3 regions of the Endozoicomonas sp. ALC020 genome follow, and region 2 is predicted to be linked to each of the others. Evidence: predicted binding sites of a transcription regulator. Region 2 holds the regulator's gene; each other region holds the start of a gene.
What was found. Region 2 encodes FNR, which switches genes on or off when oxygen is low (the NO sensors DNR and NnrR bind a similar motif). Its sites were predicted from a motif close to TTGATNTANATCAA; they were not measured.

Region 1 (6,990 bases), 2.9 Mb from region 2:
GAAGACGCTGACTGGGTTGTAGTCATTGAACATCTGGACGCTCTGTTGAGAGAAAAACCATCCTGAGAATTTCGGAGTTCTATGACTGTCTTTGGCGAACCGCCTCAAACAGGCAGACACCTGTCGCTACAGAAACATTCAAACTGCTGACTGACCCTGTCATGGGGATAAAGATTAAAGAATCACACTTGTCACGGGTCAGTCTTCTCATTCCCTTACCCTCAGCACCCATCACCAGGGTCAGGGGCCCCTTGAGGTCTGTCTTGTAAATATCACAAGCGCTTTCACCGGCGGTGCCAATCATCCAGATGCCACGATCTTTCAGCCAATCCATGGTTCTGGAAAGATTGGTCACCTGTACCAGCGGGACATTCTCTGCTGCGCCACAGGCCACTTTTCGAGCCGTCGCATTCAGGCTGGCAGATTTGTCTTTGGGCGTAATCAGAGCATGAACACCGGCGGCATCAGCGGTTCTTAGACAGGCACCCAGGTTATGAGGATCGGTCACGCCATCCAGTATCAAGAGGAAAGGCGGCTCATCCAGCGTGTTCAGAAGATCTTCCAGATCGCCCTCCCGGTAAACTTTCGCCTGCGCAACACGGGCCAGTACGCCCTGGTGCACCCCTTCAACTTTTGAGTCCAGTCGGGCGCGCTCGACAAAACGCACCGTCACGCCCTGGTTGCGGGCTTCCTCCACCAGCGCATTAATGCGCTTATCAGTGCGACCTTTCTGGATCAAAAGTTCTAAAACTTTTTCAGGAGAATGCTCAAACAGGCTCTGCACAGCGTGCAGGCCAAAAACAACATCATCACTCATTACGGAAATTCGTATGCAGGGTTGGAATCAGGATTGGAATGCATATTAGCAGAGCCCGAGGCTTCAGTGGAATGGATACCGCTCTTCACGCTTGAATAAACAATACCTTGTGATCTATACCATTGAGGGTCATCTGGTACAGGTCAAGGTCGTAAACGTAACACCCCATGACTACAAAAAGCGATGAATGGCTGCCTGCCACCTCACGCTAACACCAGCACTGACAACATTTCTGCCCCATAGCCTGATCTGGAAGTGACACTCCCCGCCTTGTCAGGCGAGGCTTCTGACTTCACAGGCTACAGCCAGCCTATAGCGACTGGACTTACACAGAAGCCTCCATCAGCAGTAACCGGGTGCCCCTCGGGTATTGAAGTCGTCATTCCCGCGAAGGCGGGAATCCAGCGCCAACAGTGGGTCTCTGCCTTCTCGGGGATGACAAGGCCAGGGGGCAACGGGCAGTATAGTTCTGGTGGTGAGTCAGTGTGGATTCCCGCCTTCGCGGGAATGACGAGAATGAAGCCGTGAATAACGGGAGTCAACTCGTTCTCACGCTGGAGAGAGTTTCGCGACACCCTCGATTGGGCGAGGGTTTACGACGATTTTGCTAACTGGCAGGCAGTACGTGAAAAAAAACAGCAAAGAAATGACAGACACTACCGCCCAGAACAAAAACATGCCAGATAGCATGGTTAAAGGGCAGCTTTTTCCACAGGTAAAAAACCGCCCCAAGAGTATAAGAGAGGCCACCCGCTAACAGCCAGTAGATACCCTCCAGCGATATCTTGCTGGCCAACTCTTTTGACGCAAAAAGAACCAGCCAGCCCATCAAAATATAAGTGGCTACCGAAACTTTTTTAAAGCGTGGACCAAACCAGACTTTAAAAACAATGCCCGCAATAGCCAACAGCCAGATAATGGCAAACATGATCCAGCCCAATGTTCCCCTCATGCTGACCAGTAAGAACGGGGTATAGGTTCCGGCGATCAGAAGGTAGATGGAACAATGATCCAGCAGCTTGAAGACCTTCTTAGTGTTCTCATGCTGGATACTGTGATAGAGCGTGGAAGAGAGAAAGAGCAGTATTAGCGTTGCCCCATAGATACTGAAGCTGACAATGCGCCAGACATCATGCTGTTCGGCAGCATAGGTTACCAAAAGGGTCAAACCGGCCACACTGAGCAGAGCGCCCAGACCGTGGGTGATACTGTTTGCAATCTCTTCAGCCAGGCTATATCTGGCCATGAGGTTGTTTCCTGTGTCGGTGTTGACTGACATCTTAACACTCGGAATAGGCTATTGAGCCCGGATAATACTCAAGATTCTGGTTAATGTCAGAGCAGATTACAAAGAAAGATCAACTTGCTGATCAAAAAATCTGGAAGCGCGGGATTTGGCGGCTACGATATGGTTGAGAATGCCCTAACCGATGAAGACATTCCCTGGTTCCTGACTGAGGCCTCTCTCGATAATGATCCGGCTGTTTTCATTACGGCTCTGGGTCATGTAGTCAGACATAAGGGCATTGCTCAGTTAGCAGAGCAAACCGGCCTGAATCGTGAGAGCCTTTATAAAACATTTAACGGCAAAGTCCAGCCTCGATGGATACTGTTCACCGATTGCTGAAATCATTAGGCGTCAAATTGGAAATTGCCGCCTGACCGCTTTCAAATCACTTAGCCTTTCTCTTTCTCGGCTGTCTGTCGGCCGGTTTTGCAGACGACTTTTTATTCGTTTCTGGCTTCTTACCGGCTGAGGATTTACCGGACTTCTTGCCGGTACTTTTAGCCTTGGCTTTTTGCTTGCGAGTGGTTTTTTTCTTTTTACCTGTAGTTTTCTTGCCCGATTCTTCAGACTTTGCTGCATCCAGTAAAGCTCTTTTTGCGGCCCGACTCTTGGCCACACTGGTTAATGGCTTGCCACCTTTTGAGGGGCTTTTTCGCGATTTGCGGGAACGTGAAGGTCTCTGCGCAGTACCTGTGGATAATTCGAAATCAATTTTCTGGTCATCCAGATTGACGCTGGCCACCATGACTTCGATATCATCACCTAATCGATAACTTCTGCCGGTTCTTTCACCCACCATACGATGATGAACAGCGTCGTAATGATAATAATCATCCGGAAGGCTAGTGACGTGTACCAGACCTTCTACATATATATCATCCAGGGCGACAAACAGGCCAAAGCCTGTAACGGACGAAATGACACCGGAATACGTCTGTCCGATATGCTGCTGCATGTACTCGCACTTCAGCCAATCCATAGCATCCCGTGTTGCTTCGTCTGCCCGGCGTTCTGTCGCAGAACAGTGCTCTCCCATGGCCAGCACTTCACTGCCATCATAGGGATAAATGGTCTTTTTATTCATCTCTCTGGCCCCCACGCGAACAACATGCCGGGTTTCAACAGAAGAACGAATAATATGACGGATAGCCCTGTGCACCAGCAGATCAGGATAACGACGAATCGGCGAAGTGAAGTGCGCATATTCGTCAAAAGCCAGTCCGAAGTGCCCCTGATTATCCGAAGTGTACACGGCCTGACTCATAGAACGCAGGACCACTGTCTGGATCACATTGTAATCGGGGCGATCTTTAACCGATGCCAGCAAAGCCTGAAAGTGAGCGGGCTTCAGCTTGCCAGCAGGCAGCGATAAGCCAAGACTGGCAATAAAGCTGTTCAGATTGAGCCGCTTCTCCATAGTAGGCCCTTCATGCACGCGATAGAGCCCGGGAATCTTGTGTTTCTGAAGGAATTTGGCCGCACAGACATTGGCGCAAAGCATGCATTCTTCAATCAGTTTGTGCGCGTCATTGCGGACAGCAGGGACAATCTTTTCGATTTTTCGGTTACGACCGAAAACGATCTGTGTTTCTACCGTTTCAAAATCAATAGTGCCACGGTCAGAACGAATACTTTTCAGAACCTTGAACAGGTTATAGAGTTCTTCTACATGGGGAAGAACCGCTTTTCGTTCGCGACGTAAAGCCTTGCCCTCATCACTGAGTGGCTTTGATAGCATTTCCCAAACCTGGGTATAAGTCAGACGGGCATGGGAGCGGATCAGACCCTCGTAGAACTTGTAACCGGAAATTTTTCCATTGCCACTGATGGTCATTTCGCACAGCATGGCCAGACGATCCACTTCAGGATTCAGAGAGCAGAGCCCGTTTGACAATACTTCCGGCAACATGGGAATAACATGTCCCGGGAAGTAGACAGAAGTGCCCCTGTTATAGGCTTCTTTGTCCAGTGCTGTTCCGGGCTTCACGTAATGGGAAACATCAGCAATGGCTACAAATAAACGCCAGCCGCCGCTTTTTTTGGGTTCACAGTAGACTGCATCATCAAAGTCACGGGCATCTTCGCCATCAATGGTAACGAAAGGCGTCTCTCTCAGATCAACACGGTGCTTTTTGTCCCGCTCAGCCACTTCCGGCTTGAACCGGGCCACCTGCTCTTCCACTTCAGGAGGCCACTCATGAGGAATGTCATGGGTGCGTAATGCAACGTCCACTTCCATTCCGGCATCTTGTCGTTCACCCAACACTTCTTTGATCAGGCCCATCGGCTGAACACGTCGGCCAGGCTGCTCAAGGATTTCAACCAGAACATATTGCCCATGGCTGGGCATCAAAGGGCCCGGCTTGATGAGAATTTCGCGATCAATTCTGGAGTTTTCCGGTACGACAAAAACATTGTCGTTTTCTATGTAAAAGCGACCCACCAACTGGGTGGTATTACGCTCTATGACTTCAACAATCTGACCTTCAAGTCGTCCTCTGCGGTCCACTCCGGTTTCACGAATGACCGCACGATCACCATCAAAAGCCTTGCGCATTTCACGCCATGAGAGGTAGTAATCTTCGCCGCCCTCATCAGGAATCAGGAATCCATAGCCGTCCTTATTACCCTGAATACGCCCTTTGATCAGATCCATTTTACTCAACAGACCGTAGGTTCCCTTGCGGGTTTCCAGTAGCTGACCATCACGAATCATAGCTTTAAGGCGGAATAACAAAGCTTCCTGCTGCTCAGGCAGAGTTACACCCAACTCACGGCACAGTAACTTATGGCTTGCCGGAGCCCCTCTCTTTTCCAGAGTCTCCATAATAAAAAGACGACTGGGAATCGGGTTGTCGTAGCGAGCTGCTTCATCAGCAGCCTGGGAGTCCAGTTCTTTCCACCCTTTTTTGGGCATAGAGTTTATTAACCTCTCTGTGATCACATAATGTCTGTATGCAGTGTAACCCTACTCCGGGTAACTAGCAGCCTGTCGGACTTAAGACTGTCCTACTGCGGTTGCAATAAATTGGTCTAAAAATCCCTGTTTCTTCGTCAAATAGCTCGCTATTCTCCTCAGAAACAGAGATTTTTATCCTCAATTTCTTGCAATCCTCGCTACGGACGCTTAAGTCCGACAGACTGCTAGGAGCCTGACCGAGAATAGACTGCCCTACTGCGGCGGCAGCAAATTGGTCTGAAAATCCGCTTTTGTTCGTCAAATAGCTCGCTATTCTCCTCACAAAACCGAATTTTCATCCTCAATTTTCTGCCGTCCTCGCTACGGGCGCTATTCTCGGTCAGGCTCCTAGCGCGCATCTTTGCTTAGTATGCCCACACTTTCAACAGAATTCCTACCGTATATGCGTTGGCAGACACGGCTATGCATTGATTCAGATCAATATTGTACGACAAGCAATTAATTAAACTGTTAATAGTTAACAAAGAAACTTTTTTTGCAACCACATGCAAGGGACCACCATGAACAGAAACGTTCTCTCACTCACCATTGCTGCAGCTATTGCTGTTTCTGCTACCTCTGCCCAGGCTTATGAGGCCGGAGATTTTATTTTCCGGGGCGGAGTAGCCAGTGTTCAGACGGATGTTGACAGTGGAGGATTAAAAACCAACGGGGATGAGAACAAGAACGCAACAGTTGACGTCAACAATGACACCCAGCTGGGACTCTCCTTTACCTACATGCTGTCGGATAAGTTTGGTGTTGAGCTGCTGGCAGCGACACCGTTCAAACACACTCTGAAAGGAAAAGGTGATCTGGCAGGATTGGGAGATTTTGCCGAAGTTAAACACTTACCACCGACTTTGAGCCTGCAATACTACCCGATGGACAAAAACGCCAGGTTCCAGCCTTACCTGGGACTTGGTTTGAACTACACCGTTTTCTTCAGTGAAGATTTCAAAGGCTCCGCCAGTGATATCTACAGCGATCTGGAACTGGACAGTTCATTGGGCCTGAGTGGACAACTGGGCTTTGACTATCAACTGAACGAGCATTGGGCCGTGAATGCTGCTGTATGGTATATGGACATCAATACCACAGCGAAGTTCAGGGACGACTCTGGACACCGCTACAAGCTGGACGCAGAACTGGACCCACTGGTTTACATGGCCGGTGTTTCTTACAGGTTCTGATGGCGAAGAAGCCCCCGCCGCCAGTAAATCCGGCGGGGGACTGAATCAGCCGAAAGGCTGTTCCAGAATAATGGTTTCTACACGATCCGGGCCGGTAGAAACGATATGGACAGGTGTTCCCACCACTTCTTCCAGACGACGGATGTAGGCGCGGGCATTTTCCGGCAGATCATTCAGGCTCCTGGCACCAAATGTAGACTCACTCCAGCCGGGCACTTCTTCATACACCGGTTGAATTGCTTCGTACTCTTCTGCATCTACAGGGGTCGTAATGGACTCACCCCGGGCATTCTTGTAGCCGGTGCAGATCTTGATCGTTTGCAGGCCATCCAGAACATCCAGCTTGGTCAGACAGAGACCGGATACGGAGTTGATCTGAACAGACTGACGCAGAGCCACAGCGTCAAACCAGCCACAACGACGGGGACGTCCAGTGGTCGCACCAAACTCATTGCCTTTCCTGGCCAGGTGCATACCCACATCGTCAAACAGCTCGGTCGGGAAAGGACCAGAACCGACACGAGTCGTGTAAGCCTTGGTAATACCCAGAACGTAGTCCAGATAGAGAGGGCCAAAACCACTGCCGGTAGAAACACCACCGGCTGTGGTGTTGGACGAAGTGACGAATGGGTAGGTACCGTGATCAATATCCAACAGAGAGCCCTGAGCCCCCTCAAACAGAATGTTGTCCCCCTTGCCATGGTGCTCATGAACCTTGTCGGTCACACGCTCA
Region 2 (6,990 bases):
TATATGCATAACCTCAATACCAGCCATCATTATGAGGGTTTGAGGGAGCTGCGTTCAAAAAGAAAATCCATGGGACACCCGGTTACCGGGCCGGTACTGGCACAGGGACTTTATGCCTATTCCTCCAGAGGTATTGATTATATAGAAGAGTTGGTATCCATGATTGAGAGTAATGATTTGTTGAAGTACGATCTGGAAAAGCCTCTAACGGGCCACTAGTCTGCCCAGAGCAATAGTGTAGCCATTGATTGCACTTATATTGCTGATGCCTCAGCAGCAGGCAGCACCCTCCGGTGAATACCGGAGGGGTTGGATAAAAGTAACGAGCCAGGGAAGGCGTGTTGCATCAGCAAGGTTCCTGGAGTGATTCAAGAACCTGGCCAAAGCAAAGCCAAGAGTGTGCGTGTCAGAGGTTAACAATATTCACAATGGAAGCTTGTTCAGGCTTTTCCTCTTCATCGTTTTCATCCCTGAAGGACAGAGGTACATCCACCGGGTCAAACGCAGTGTCTCCATCCTTAACAGGCTGACCATCCGCCGACAGATTGTTGAAATCAAACAGTGAGCTGTCTGCCAGATGGGAGGGCGCTACGTTCCTCAGAGCTCTGAACATGCTCTCCATTCTGCCGGGGAAGCGTTTGTCCCACTCGGTGAACATAGCCTTGATTGCCTGCCTCTGAAGGTTTTCCTGAGAGCCGCAGAGATTGCAGGGAATAATCGGGAATGCCTTAAACTCGGAAAAACGGACAATATCCTTTTCACGGCAGAAGGCAAGAGGACGGATTACCGTGTGCTGACCGTCGTCACTGACCAGTTTGGGCGGCATGGCTTTCATCTTGCCGCCATAGAACATGTTCAGGAACAGGGTTTCCAGAATATCATCCCGATGATGGCCCAGGGCAATCTTGGTGACTTTCAGTTCGCTGGCCGTGCGGTAGAGGATGCCTCGGCGCAGCCGAGAGCAGAGTGCGCATGTGGTTTTGCCTTCAGGCACCTTCTCTTTGACGATGGAGTAGGTATCTTCCTCAACAACGCGGTACTCAATACCCAGGGTTTCCAGATAATCAGGCAGTACATGTTCAGGAAAGCCAGGCTGTTTCTGATCAAGGTTGACTGCGATAAGGTCAAAATTGACCGGCGCATAAGTCTTCAGGTTCAGCAGAATATCCAGCAGGGTATAGCTGTCCTTACCCCCGGACAGACAGACCATGATGCGGTCGCCGTCCTCAATCATGTTGTATTCGGCGATGGCCCGACCTACCTCTCGTCTCAGGCGTTTCTGTAGTTTGTTGAAGTGGGTTTTTGCGCTTTTTGTTTGGCTCTGCATTTTGGTTCTGTCTTGTCTCTGAAAGTACCCAACTTCATTTAAGGCCCTTAGAGGGGGCGGTTAAACCGGGTGACTTACTGCTCTGGATAATGGTGAAACGGGCAAGATCCCGAAAATTCACAACATTATAATCAAAGGTTTCACGATAGGCATCAGGGATAATGACAGCAGCAGCTATAAGTACCTAACCAATTAGTTACCTCCCGAACTCACAGGGCTGACGGCTGCTATTGTGAATGAGCTGTCGAAATATGGTTAAGTGAAGCTATGCTTATCTAATGGACAAAATGCGCAGGGACACAGGTTCCAGTCGTTTATACACAGAATAATCGTGGACATTTATTCAGGGGACTTCCATGGCTGATTACGAGAAACTGAGAGTCTGGTTATTATCTCGCAGAGACGAGTTGAATATCCGGCTCGGAAACATCAATAAAGATATGACTCGCAGAGCCAATGCCGATTGGTCGGAGCAGGCGCAGGAGAGGGAAAATGATGAGGTTATTGATCAGCTGGGTAATGATGCCCGGGCTGAACTTAATCTGATAAACAAAGCATTGGATCGTATGAATCATGATGATTACGGCTTCTGTACCGGCTGCGGTGACAAGATAGTTGAAGCCCGTCTGGCAGCTATGCCTTACGCCGATCTTTGCATCAAATGTGCAGAAAAGCGGGATCGTGCCAGCTGACAGCGTTAGGGAGTCTTCAGACTCTCTGACACTGACTCTTCCATAGAATTCGTTATTAAAGCCTTGTAACTGTCCACAAAGCTCTCAATGGGGCCGGGGTGGTGACGGTGGTAGTAATTATGCCAAAGCTTACCCAAGGCATAGACGTCATCGTGGGGCACCTTGTGGATTGGCTTATCGATTCGATAATAAATCATCCAGGCAATGGCGGTAGCGTAAGAGAGATTGGTCGCTAATTCCAGATGCGGATGAGCCAGAAATTCTCTCTGGCTGGCCAGTCCCCGGATCAAACTGGAAAGGTCGGATTTCTTCGCCAGATAATGGTCCCAGATATTGCGATGCATTCTGGGCGAGATTTGAAAAATTCCCAGAGCCTGATGGTGTTCCTGTTTAAGATGAAAACCCAGTCCGGATTCTCTGGCAGCTGTTCCCAGCAGCAGATTTTCTGCCGTAGGACTCCACATTTTTAAATGCTTCAGGGTCGGGCGAACAACGTAGTGGCGCAGCTCCTTTGCACAAATACCCATCGGGATTTCCTTTGTCTTAGAGCATTGTTTTCATTATTCAGATTATCGTAGCACTCAGAAAATTCTTAAGTACAGCATAATTTAACCAGGGCATACTTCGGGTGTGAAAACCACAGCAGCCCCTGATAGTCATTTTCCGATAAAACTGAATACCTGAAAGTTGCGAAGGCGTTGAAAGGCGTGGGGTGCCGGGAAAGAAAAGAAGGAGACTACTCCCCTTCAAATTCACACAGTGAGAAGACAGGAATTCCTGCTTCATTTAGTATCTTTGAACCACCAAGGTCTGGAAGATCCATAATGGCAGCTGCTTCCAGAATTTGTCCGCCCAGTTGTCTGACCAGTTGACCGGCCGCAAGCAAAGTGCCACCTGTAGCAATCAGGTCGTCAACCAGAATGACTTTATCGCCTTTCTTAATAGTGTCTGCATGAACTTCAAGCGTTGCCTTCCCGTACTCAAGTTCATAATCCTGAGCGACAGTATTGTAGGGCAGCTTTCCCTTTTTTCTAAACAGGATCAGTGGTTTGTTCAGGGCATATGACAATGCAGAGCCTATCAGGAAGCCCCGCGCATCAAGAGCGCCGATCCGGTCAAACTCAACATCCATATAGCGATGAATGAGGCTGTCCATGACCGACCGCCAGGCTTTGGGGTTCTCGAAGAGAGTGGTCACATCCCGAAACTGAATGCCGGGCTTTGGCCAGTCAGAAACGGTTCTAATCTGTGCTTTCAGATAAGCTTCGTCAACGATCATATCTTTCCCTTAATGTCCGTTCCTGGTGCGCTTATGCGGAGGAGATAATCTGTTCCAAACCGACAGACTTTCCACCCGCCAGGGAGCATAATTGAATCGGGTCACGGATTTCAATTTCTTTGCCCACTGCGAAGATCAGATCGTTTTTCTGGAACCGGGTAAATACCCGGCTAACGGTTTCTACAGCCAGTCCCAGGTAATTGCCCATTTCATTGCGGGACATGGACAGGCGGAATGACTGGGATGAGAAGCCTCTGCGACGAAAACGACTGGCCAGGTTGATCAGGAAGGTCGCAATTCTTTCATCAGCGTTTTTCTTGGACAATAGCATCATCATCTGCTGATCTTCACGAATCTTCTTACTCATCAGGCGCATCATATGACGACGCAACTCCGGGAATCGGTCGGATAGCGTTTCCAGCTGGTCAAAGGGGATTTCACAGATCATGGTGGTTTCCATGGCCTGAGCAGAGACCGGGTAGACGTCAGTATCGAGACCACTCAGGCCCAATATCTCACTGGGAAGATAGAAAGACGTAATCTGTTCCTCACCTTCATTGGTGGCGGTATAAGTTTTTAAGGCCCCGGAACGGACAGCGAAGACGCTGGTAAACCGGTCTCCTTCCAGGAACAGGTGTTCCCCCTTCTTGAGAGGGCGGCTTCGCTTGATGATGCGATCAAGCTGGTCAATGTCTTGTAGATTCAATGCCAGAGGTAGGCAGAGGGAGCTAAGACTGCAGTCTCTGCAGGCCACATGGCCAGGTTGTCGTACATTGGGCTTTGACGTCATTGAGTGGCCTCAAAGTCGTATTGGCGAAATCGCTGACGATTCTATTGAAAATGCTACCAAAGTGTAAGTCTGTGCTTTCCGAGACTAAAGCGTAATTCCTTCATACTTAAGGCTTTTTCGGAAAATCCTTACTGGGTTGCGATAAGTCCGCACTAAAAAAATGTTGTACTTGATCAGTTGCCTGGCAGTTAAGTCATTGAGCTTGATGAGAAGGCTGTGAACGCTATCAATACCTATGATGCAAGAAAGATGTTCTTCAGCGCCAATGTGTCGATAACTGTACTGAATACAATTTCGTAAATCAGGGAGATTTACGCCATGAGTCTGCTCAGCTCAGTGACAGGGATTCTGTTTACTCCAACCGTGCAAGTGGCTGAACCTCGAACCTTTGAGGAACTCGTTGCCGCTGAGGATTTGACGTTCAATGATCTTTCACCACAGGAAAAGCAAATCCTGATGGCCAGAAAGGGTGAGCTGACAATTGAGGAACTCAGGGCATTAAAGCTCGAAGAGGCCGAGTGTGCTGAGCTTGAAGAGGCGCATCGTATCCGGCTTCAAAAAAGTGCGATCTGGGATGGCCGCAGAATTGCTGTCACGATAGCCAAGGGAACCGGGGTTCTGGTCGTCGGTGCTTTTGCTGCCGGGGCCGCTTCTGTATCGGTGCCTGTTGCTGCCGGACTGGCTGTATGTTCAGGGGTGGGCTACCTGTTTTATCTGCGGACCCATTCAGGCGAGCTGGAAACACGTTCAAAGCAACTGACTGATTTTGTCATTACCCATGCACAACCCCAGAGAATCATTCGGGAACAGCTGGAGCTAAGAGAGTCTGAGCGTGCAGAGGCTCTGGATAGAAGGCTCCGTGAGGCAGAAGACGCGCTGAAGTTGGAGAAACAGCGAAAAGCAGAGTTGGCCGACCAGCTGCTCCCGGGAAAAGCGGATCTGGCATCAGGGCAAGAACACTTTAAACAAATGCAACATAGAATCGAAAAACTCAGGGCTGCGGAGAAACAGCAAAAAGAGTTGGCTGGTGAGTTGAAAACACTGACTGAGCAGCACAGGAAAGTTGATCGTGAGATGGTGGAAGTGCTTGATGAAGTTGAACAACTGAGTGAGGCGCTCAGGAACAGGCAAGGCAGTGACAAGGGAAGAGATCGCCAGCAGTTAAAACAACAGGATTTGAGGTTACAAGAGACACTTCAGCTTTTTCAGGAAAAGGTCGAGGCGCTTGAAGATGAAGCACGGATTCTGACTGAAACCATTAAAGAAAAAGATATTGAGTTTGAAAGGCTGAATCGGCAGAAAAACCATCAGACTACTGACATTCAGGCACTGATTTTGCAGAAGAAAGCCGTTGAGCGAGACACCATTAAACCATTGCAAAGAAGACTCAGGGCAGCCGAGCGGATGCTGATGGAGGCAGGAGCCGATCAGCAGGCTATTCAAAACCAGCTGTTTCAAACCCAGCAGACAGTTCGATCTCTGGAAACGGAGGTAAAGACGGTTTCTGATGAGGCGGTTACCCAAAAGCTTGATTTGGAGAGGGCTACTGAGAAGGCACTGTTCCTGGAGTCTCAGCTGAGTTCTGCCATTCAGCATAAAGACAAAACCTATAAGGACTACCTGATTGTCATTGATGAACTTAATGCTGTTCGTATGCAGCTTGAAAGCAGTCAGATGTTACAGCATGAGCTGGAGAATCAGCTGGAGAAGGATAAGGCGGCTCAACGCATTCAGGAAAGGCAACTGAGGTCAGATCTGGAACAATTGCAAAAAGAGAAGGCCGGGTTGATCAATAACTCAGCAAAGGTCGCTTCCGAGAATCAGTTTTATCGGGAGCAGATTGATCTGCTCACCCGGGAAGAGCAGATGGTCAGAGCCCGTTGGGTAGAAGCCCATAAGTCGACTCAGCGTCTCAAGGATGTTGAAAAAGAACTGCAGGCTCAGGGGGAACTGCTCCAGGAAACCAGAGTTCAGTTGCAACATGAGGCTTGTTCCAGAAAAGTGCTGACAGCAGAGCTCAATGGTTTTAAGCAACGGGAAGCAGCCGCTGCTAAAGAAAAAGGTTTGCTGGAGGTGCAGATCCAGCATCTCAGGGAACAGGAAAAGACCGATCGGGATGCGCTCGTCTTGACAGAGCGTCAGCTTGAAGAGAAAAAGAATGAGCTTAAATTGTTGCAGGAAAGTTATACCGGCCTTAAGGAGAATATCAGTCAGGGTGAGCTTTCGAATCAACAGCTCAGAGCCGAACTGGACCGGGTGAGACTAGAGGTGCTGGTTAGAGATAGAGAGATCAGGGAAGTTCGCGACCTTTTACAGAAAACAGAAAGTGTTCTGGAAAGCTCTGAGCAGAAGGCATTTGACCTGAATGCAGAGTATGAGTCTCTGCGCAGCCAGGCCATAGAGGGGACTGTGGTCAGCGCTATGGATCACGTGGATCAACTGACCAGTGATTCGCTGAATAGCAAAAACCACTCAAGAAAGGTTGAGGAGCAAAAGCATAACCTGGAGCTCCAGTTTCAGGCGCTGAGCAGTATGAATAAGCAGCTGCTCGAAGAAGTCACTCAGTTTAATAATAAACGAGGTCAGAAAAAAAGAAGAGTCTGGCAACAGCAAATCAGGCAGGCCAAATCTGAAGCTGAGCAGAGTCAGCTTCTTGCCAGAAAATTACAGCAGGACCTGATCAGCAAAAACGACTCAGTTCATGAAATGAGTGAGAGACTTAAGCAAGTTGAAGAGGCGTTCGCTCAGGTCTCGGAGCAGTTAAATGCCACAAAGCAGGAAGCGAGTGCTGTATCCGTTCAGCTGCAGTCAACCAAGATAGAGTCCGAAGAGCGAAGGCTAAAGCTCAAAGAATTGGAAGACTCCGGGGCTAAACTGCAATTCAGACTGGATTCCCTGACCA
Region 3 (6,990 bases), 860 kb from region 2:
GACAGACTTATGCTCTGGCTTAGCTGCCTGTCGGTCGGACTGGTTCTCAGCTTCTTCGCCACAGAGAAAACCCTGCTTCTCAATGCGGCATTTTTAATGATCGCAGTGTCCGCAGTCCTGCTCATTGCCAGCCTTCTGACTATTTTTTCGCAGGGTGTCAGACCCGCCAAACTGGCGTTACCGGTCATGCTCACACTGTTCTTTGCCCTATTTAGCAGCTGGGCCTCAAAAGAGTGGCCCAGAGTCATTCCCAGTCAGGCCGAACTGGCATTAATTGCTCTCCAATCCATGCTAATTAACGGTCTTTACTGGATTAACCGCAAACACAAGAATCGCCAGGCTATCTCTATCAATCTGGTTAACAGCCAATTTGATAAACGACGAGTCTTTGATTCAGCCCTTCGCAAACATCTTCAGGCACCCAGCAATGCACTAATGGATGAAAAGACCATTCGACAGCGTATTCTGGCAACTCTGGATGCGATAATACCCGATACACCCTCTATGATACTGATTAAGAATAAAGACCAGTGGGATGTCAGCAGCCATTACCCTAAAGCAGCCCAGATTCTAACAAACAGTATTGACAGTATTGAAGATGAGCTGATGAACATCATTACCTCGGAACAAAAGCACCATATCCGGCTTGAAGATCGAAACGGCGTTAAATACTGGATATTTCTGCTTCACAGTGAAGAAAACCACCATAGTCTGCTGGTGGTCTCACCGGGAAGCCAACCCAACAGACCTTTGAAGTGGCAACAGATAACCGACATCAGCAACCATGCGCGAACCCTGTTTCAGGCCAATCAGCAGACTCGATTCTGGAAACTGCAGGCCAGCCTTGATTCACTGACGGGTCTTCTGAATCGGAGAGCTTTTGTCAATGAGGCTTCAGAACTGCTTCACCGCCCTGATTCCGCAAAGTCCCAATCCTGTCTGATTTTCATAGATATCGATGATTTCAAACAGATCAATGATCGTTTCGGTCACCCGGCGGGTGACAAGGTTCTCTCTGACCTTGCCTGTCAACTAAGGAAAGATCTTCGTCAAGAGGACCTGATTGCCCGCTATGGCGGCGAAGAATTTGTTGTTCTCCTGCCCAACACAGATGCTGTCAGGGGCGTAAAGATCGCTGAGCGACTCAGGAACTCGGCATTACTCTACAAGGGAGGTCCTGTTCCCCTGAGCCTCAGCCTGGGCATTGCTGCCACCGGTCCGCAGACCGACACTCTCGACAAAATACTTAAAGAGGCAGACGACGCTTTATACCAGGCCAAGCATCTGGGTAAGAACAGAGTCTGTCGGGCACCTTCCTGTGCAGATATTCGACTATCGGTTGGTGAACCAGACAAAGTTGGACAGCCTGCGCGAGAAGAGATTACAAAACGCTTATCCTGAAACGTAAATCTACATATACTACACCGTCACACTGAGGCTTTAGAATATAGTACTCATCTCCTACCGAAAAAAACGTAATATACGACAATGACCGCTCTTTTCAGTCGCTGGAGACGGCAACGGAATGACGCAGACCTGCAGCTTGAAGAACGAAATTTAAGCTGGCTGGAGAAAGTGGCACGCGCTCCTCACCAGGAGCCCTGGAGTGTCACCATACTGCAGTACGCCTGGACTGCCGGTCCGGTCACACTTCTGGCCGCCTTTGCAGGCTACTATATTGGTTACGGCACCATGATGCCTTTGGACAAAACCCTGTATTTTGTTGGCTATTCTATTGTTGCCATTGGTCTGGGTCTGTTCACCAAGCTAATTTACGACGTTACCCACGGCCGACGGATCAATCAAGACAAAAACAACCTGCTCAGCATCATCGACCGAATTCCCGAAATCATTTACATGGTGCGTGATCTGACCCAACGTAATATGACCGAAGATGCACGTCGCATCCACTCTGCCGGTATTCTCTTGCAAAAGTTCGATCTTGGTCCGGAATGGATATCAACAGCCATCGAAGATATTACGGGTGACCCCGATCTGGCCCGCAAGGCCGAACAGATTGAAATATTTCGCAGGGCTGGCCTTTATCACAGAATGCATGACATTGTTCACGAAGTCTCCGATGACACAGAGCGTTATCAAAACGAACTCAAAGAACTTCACCCACGCATAGCCAAAGCGCTCAAAAACAGGTTAAGCGGGATCGTGGCCAGACCCCATGAAGGGCAACCCAGGGAGCCTCTGTTTATTGAGCGGATTCTCACTGCCAGCGAGCGAGATAATGAAGAATTGATGACCCTTCACGATGTCGAGGAAATACTCATATTATGCTTCGAGCTGATTTGCGGGCGCAAAATTTCCTGGCTGAAAATTGAGTATACCGGTCGCTGGGATCTGGCCAAGGCTTTGGACAGGCTCGAGGAAGAACGCAATGATTTCCGGATCAGCCGGGCCAGGGTGTACTCACGCCTCAAGGCTCTGGCAACCTGGCTCCATAATGTTGATATCCAGAATGACATTATTACCGATCACGGCCTGAGCCCCCGGAATTTGCTGGCGGCAGTCAGGGAGTCACTCGACACTCTCAGTTTGCAGGTTCGCCAGGCCAGGGACCTGACCCATAAAACCGGCAAACACGTTAAGGCCCTGAACATAAAACGCAAACAACTCGATAAAGCCATTCAACTCTACAATGAAGCTCACCGCGCCTACCTGAAACAGGGACGGGACAGCGACAAACTCAAACGCGCCCTGAAGTACTGGCAAAAACTCTCCACACTCCATCAGCACAACCCTGAAGAGAACTTAAAACGCAGCCTGACTATTTCAGAGCAGAGTATCGAACTGGACGATGACACCAGAATGGAGGTTGCCAACCGTCTGGAAGCGTTTTCAAAGGAAACCCGCTTGAGAAAAGATAGCCATCGAGTCCACTCCCTGTCGCCTGCACGGAGATACCTGACAGAAACACGTGCCAGGGAGGTGGCCATCGAGGTGGCAACTATTCTAGACCCCTACATACATCTTCATGACCCACAGATTCAGAGGGCTATTGAGAGTTCCAATGCTTCCAGCCTGGCTTTTCTTGAGCCCGGTATGAGCGCCAGGACCAAGGCAGCGCTGGGAGAAGCTTTGGCCGCAGATGTTGATAAAAACCTCTCGGCCAGTGCCGAGAAACTGGCCCAGAACCTGATCCGTTACTATCGCGTCCCCCTGAGTGAGAGAACCATTAACTTCCTGGTACACACCTATCAGGCCGATTTGAAACGATTACAGTTCATTGCCCAGTTCGAGAGCCCTATGAGCGCTCGCTATTCACGGGATAATATTTCGCCCATCGAAGTTCCCCCTGCCAGTAACAAATGGCACATTGACTTATACAACGCCAATAAAGTCATCAGCAAATACAGCTCTGCCAGAAGCCATGGCTGAGTCACCTCTCAGCCCATCCTGATAACAATCAACCGAGCAAATATTTTCTATATGCCAATCAGAAATACTGATAGACAGATATTACATCCATCAGCATTCCTTATAGCCAAAAATCCACTTTACATTTCGAATGTTTCGTTTTTACACAGTGATTTATTCTTTATATTCAAACAAAAAACATTTATATCCCTAAAAAAAACCTGGATAACAATATATTTTAAACATTTTTGATGAAGATCAAACTTTGCGTCCTACTGTAGTTCATATATGTAACAAATCCGAGTAACATGTCCACAAATCTGTTTAACCAGCCACAGATTGATCCAGACCCATCTAAAACTCGTATATACCGGCGCACCGGCCAGATACATGCATTTAGCATGTATCTATTATCCAGAATGCGCGGTAACTGCAGCACAAAAAGGACCTCTGTGGCAGCATGCATTTTCTGATTTTCAGTACGGATTTGATTTAACACTGTCATAAACGAGGAGCACCATGATTACAGACGAAATCATCGACCTGTCGCGATTCCAGTTCGCGATGACAGCACTCTATCACTTCCTCTTTGTGCCGCTGACCCTGGGCATGACCTTCATTCTGGCGATCATGGAGTCGGTTTATGTTATGACCGGCAAACAAGTCTATCGGGATATGACCAAATTCTGGGGTAAATTGTTCGGTATTAACTTTGCACTCGGCGTTGCTACCGGCCTCACCATGGAATTTCAGTTCGGAACCAACTGGTCATACTACTCCCATTATGTTGGTGACATTTTTGGTGCTCCACTGGCCATTGAAGCCCTGATGGCCTTCTTCCTCGAATCAACGTTTGTCGGCATGTTCTTCTTCGGCTGGGACCGACTCAGTAAAGTTCAGCATCTGGCTTGTACCTGGCTCATGGCTATAGGTACTAACCTATCGGCCATGTGGATACTGATTGCTAACGCCTGGATGCAGAACCCGGTAGGTGCAGAGTTCAATTATGAAACCATGCGCATGGAAATGACCAACTTTGCTGACCTGATTCTGAACCCTGTAGCCCAGGTGAAATTTATTCATACGGTTTCTGCCGGTTATACAACAGGTGCCATCTTTGTACTGTCTATCAGTGCCTGGTACATGCTTAAAGGCCGTGATATAGGTTTCGCTCGTCGTTCATTTGCGGTGGCCGCAGGCTTTGGTCTGGCATCCATCCTCTCTACGCTTCTGCTTGGCGATGAATCCGGTTATGAACTGGGTGACGTACAGCAGGTCAAGCTGGCAGCGATCGAGGCCGAGTGGGACACCGAACCTGCACCGGCCGCTTTTACTGTTTTTGGACTCCCCAACCAGGAAGAGCAGAAAACAGATTACGCGATCAAAATCCCTTACGTCATGGGCATAATCGCAACCCGCTCAACAAACACAGAAGTACTGGGTATCAAAGATCTGATCGACGACAAGATTCAGAGAATCAACAATGGTATCAAAGCCTACGAACTGCTTGAAAAACTTAAAAATGGTGAAGATACACCCGACAATCGTCGCGAGTTTGATAAAGTCGTGGATGACCTGGGCTATGGCTTGTTGCTCAGCCGCTATACCGACGACATTCGAAGCGCGACACCCCAAATGGTTCGGCAGGCTGCAGAAGAGGCTATTCCGACCGTGTGGCCACTGTTTTTCTCTTTCAGAATCATGGTAGGTCTCGGTGTTGTGATGCTCCTGCTGCTTGTAACCGCCTTCTACAAGACGGCCCGCAGAACTGAGTACAATAGTCCAAAATTCCTCAAACTCTGTTTCTATGCGTTGCCACTGCCATTCATTGCCAGTGAAATGGGATGGTTCGTTGCTGAGTTTGGTCGTCAACCCTGGTCGATCTCAGGCATTCTGCCTACCTACCTGTCTGCTTCTACCCGGACAGAAGCTGACCTCTGGCTCAGCATCATTGGTTTTACTGCGCTCTACAGTATCTGCATCATTATCGAAATTTACCTGATCGTTAAATATGCCCGCAAAGGCCCTAGCAGCCTGCACACTGGCCGCTACCACTTTGAACGCAATCGTACCGACGATATGGCTCAGGCATAAAAGGAGGCCCTTATGGACTACGAAGTTCTCAAATTCATCTGGTGGGTTCTGATCGGAGTCCTGTTCATTGGCTTTGCCATAATGGACGGGTACGATCTGGGGACCGCCAACCTGCTGCCTTTCATGAGCAAAACTGACGAAGAACGTCGTATCATGATCAATGCCGTCGCCCCTCACTGGGACGGCAACCAGGTTTGGCTGATCACTTCAGGTGGCGCACTGTTTGCGGCGTGGCCTATCGTTTATGCCACAGCTTTCTCTGGCTTCTACTGGGCCATGCTGCTGGTTCTGTTCGCACTGATTGTCCGTCCGCTGGCCTTTGATTATCGCTCCAAGGTTAAACCCGAGCAGACAAAGTACTGTGACTGGGGTCTCTTTATCAGCGGCATCGTACCTTCTCTGGTATTCGGCGTAGCCTTTGGCAACCTGTTCCTGGGCTTTGGTTTTAATCTGGATGACACAATGCGCTCCAGTTTTACTCAGGGTTTCTTCTCATTGTTGAACCCCTTTGCCCTTCTTTGTGGTGTTGTCAGTGTCTCTATGCTAACCATGCAGGGATCTGTATGGCAAAGCATGCGCTCTGGTAGCCCAATCAAAGAGCGTGCGACCATTGTCGCCCGCATCTCTGCCCTTGCGACCATTGTCACCTTTGCACTCGCGGGTGTCTGGGTAGCTAACCTGCCCGGCTTTGAGGTCGTCAGCGGTCTGGTTATGAATGGCGAAGCCAACCCTCTGATCAAAACAGTTCACATAGCTGACGCAGGCATCTGGTTGGCTAATTACACCAAGTACCCGGTTATGCTGATTGCACCGGTCATGGGTTTTGCTGGCGCCATTGGTGTCTTCCTGCTGGCCAACAGCCGTCTGCACGGCCTGGCCTTTACCTGCAGTTCAATCACCCAGGCAGGCATTATCATGACAGCCGGCTTCTCACTGTTTCCATTTATTCTGCCGTCCAGCACCCACCCTAACGTTAGCCTGACACTGTGGGATGCAACGTCCAGTTACCTGACGCTGGGAATTATGACAGTGGTTGCCATGATATTTGTTCCCATCATTCTGGGATACACCATCTGGTGTTTCTACAAATTGTGGGGTCGTATGACAGCAGAACACCTTAACGAAAACACCCACTCACTTTACTAAGGAGGGCAGACTATGTGGTATTTTGCCTGGATTCTGGGCGTACTCCTTGCGTGTGCCTTTGGTATCATCAATGTCATGTGGTATGAGTTTCATGATATGGGATTTGATAATGATATCAACGAGTTAGATGACTAGAGCAGGTGTTTGGGAGTAATTTTTTGTTACTCCCAAGCTCAATTTTCGTTCCCAAACATGCCCAAAAAGAAGCAATAATTCCGGATCGTGCCTTATGGCAAGATTTAGTTGCTCAGGAAGAAAACGCCACTCTACAGCAAAAAAGCAGTGAGTGGCGTTTTAGTTTCAGTGCAGCAGCCAGTCCCTGGTCAAAGCGAACAGAGAAGATTTCAGCTGATACAACTGCTCAATCATCAGGCTTTTTGG

Region 1: the regulator FNR is predicted to act here: its motif matches at 5,493-5,506, upstream of ACOJUO_RS05320 (OmpW/AlkL family protein).
Region 3: the regulator FNR is predicted to act here: its motif matches at 3,618-3,631, upstream of ACOJUO_RS19535 (cytochrome ubiquinol oxidase subunit I).

Annotation. Positions count from the first base shown of each region.
Region 1 covers NZ_CP184830.1:1,625,562-1,632,551, forward strand. The annotation lists gene ACOJUO_RS05290 (DUF2789 family protein) at 1-66, shown strand, start outside; gene rlmB (23S rRNA (guanosine(2251)-2'-O)-methyltransferase RlmB) at 80-817, opposite strand; gene ACOJUO_RS05300 (hypothetical protein) at 1,117-1,359, opposite strand; gene trhA (PAQR family membrane homeostasis protein TrhA) at 1,425-2,063, opposite strand; gene ACOJUO_RS05310 (addiction module antidote protein) at 2,181-2,444, shown strand; gene rnr (ribonuclease R) at 2,491-5,022, opposite strand; gene ACOJUO_RS05320 (OmpW/AlkL family protein) at 5,586-6,257, shown strand; gene ACOJUO_RS05325 (adenylosuccinate synthase) at 6,303-6,990, opposite strand, start outside.
Region 2 covers NZ_CP184830.1:4,476,025-4,483,014, forward strand. The annotation lists gene ACOJUO_RS17110 (glucosaminidase domain-containing protein) at 1-219, shown strand, start outside; gene ttcA (tRNA 2-thiocytidine(32) synthetase TtcA) at 407-1,327, opposite strand; gene ACOJUO_RS17120 (TraR/DksA family transcriptional regulator) at 1,684-2,019, shown strand; gene ACOJUO_RS17125 (hypothetical protein) at 2,025-2,546, opposite strand; gene ACOJUO_RS17130 (adenine phosphoribosyltransferase) at 2,756-3,295, opposite strand; gene fnr (fumarate/nitrate reduction transcriptional regulator Fnr) at 3,330-4,088, opposite strand; gene ACOJUO_RS17140 (hypothetical protein) at 4,407-6,990, shown strand, end outside.
Region 3 covers NZ_CP184830.1:5,335,060-5,342,049, reverse strand. The annotation lists gene ACOJUO_RS19545 (diguanylate cyclase) at 1-1,401, shown strand, start outside; gene ACOJUO_RS19540 (hypothetical protein) at 1,489-3,390, shown strand; gene ACOJUO_RS19535 (cytochrome ubiquinol oxidase subunit I) at 3,889-5,463, shown strand; gene cydB (cytochrome d ubiquinol oxidase subunit II) at 5,476-6,609, shown strand; gene cydX (cytochrome bd-I oxidase subunit CydX) at 6,622-6,744, shown strand; gene ACOJUO_RS19520 (hypothetical protein) at 6,910-6,990, opposite strand, start outside.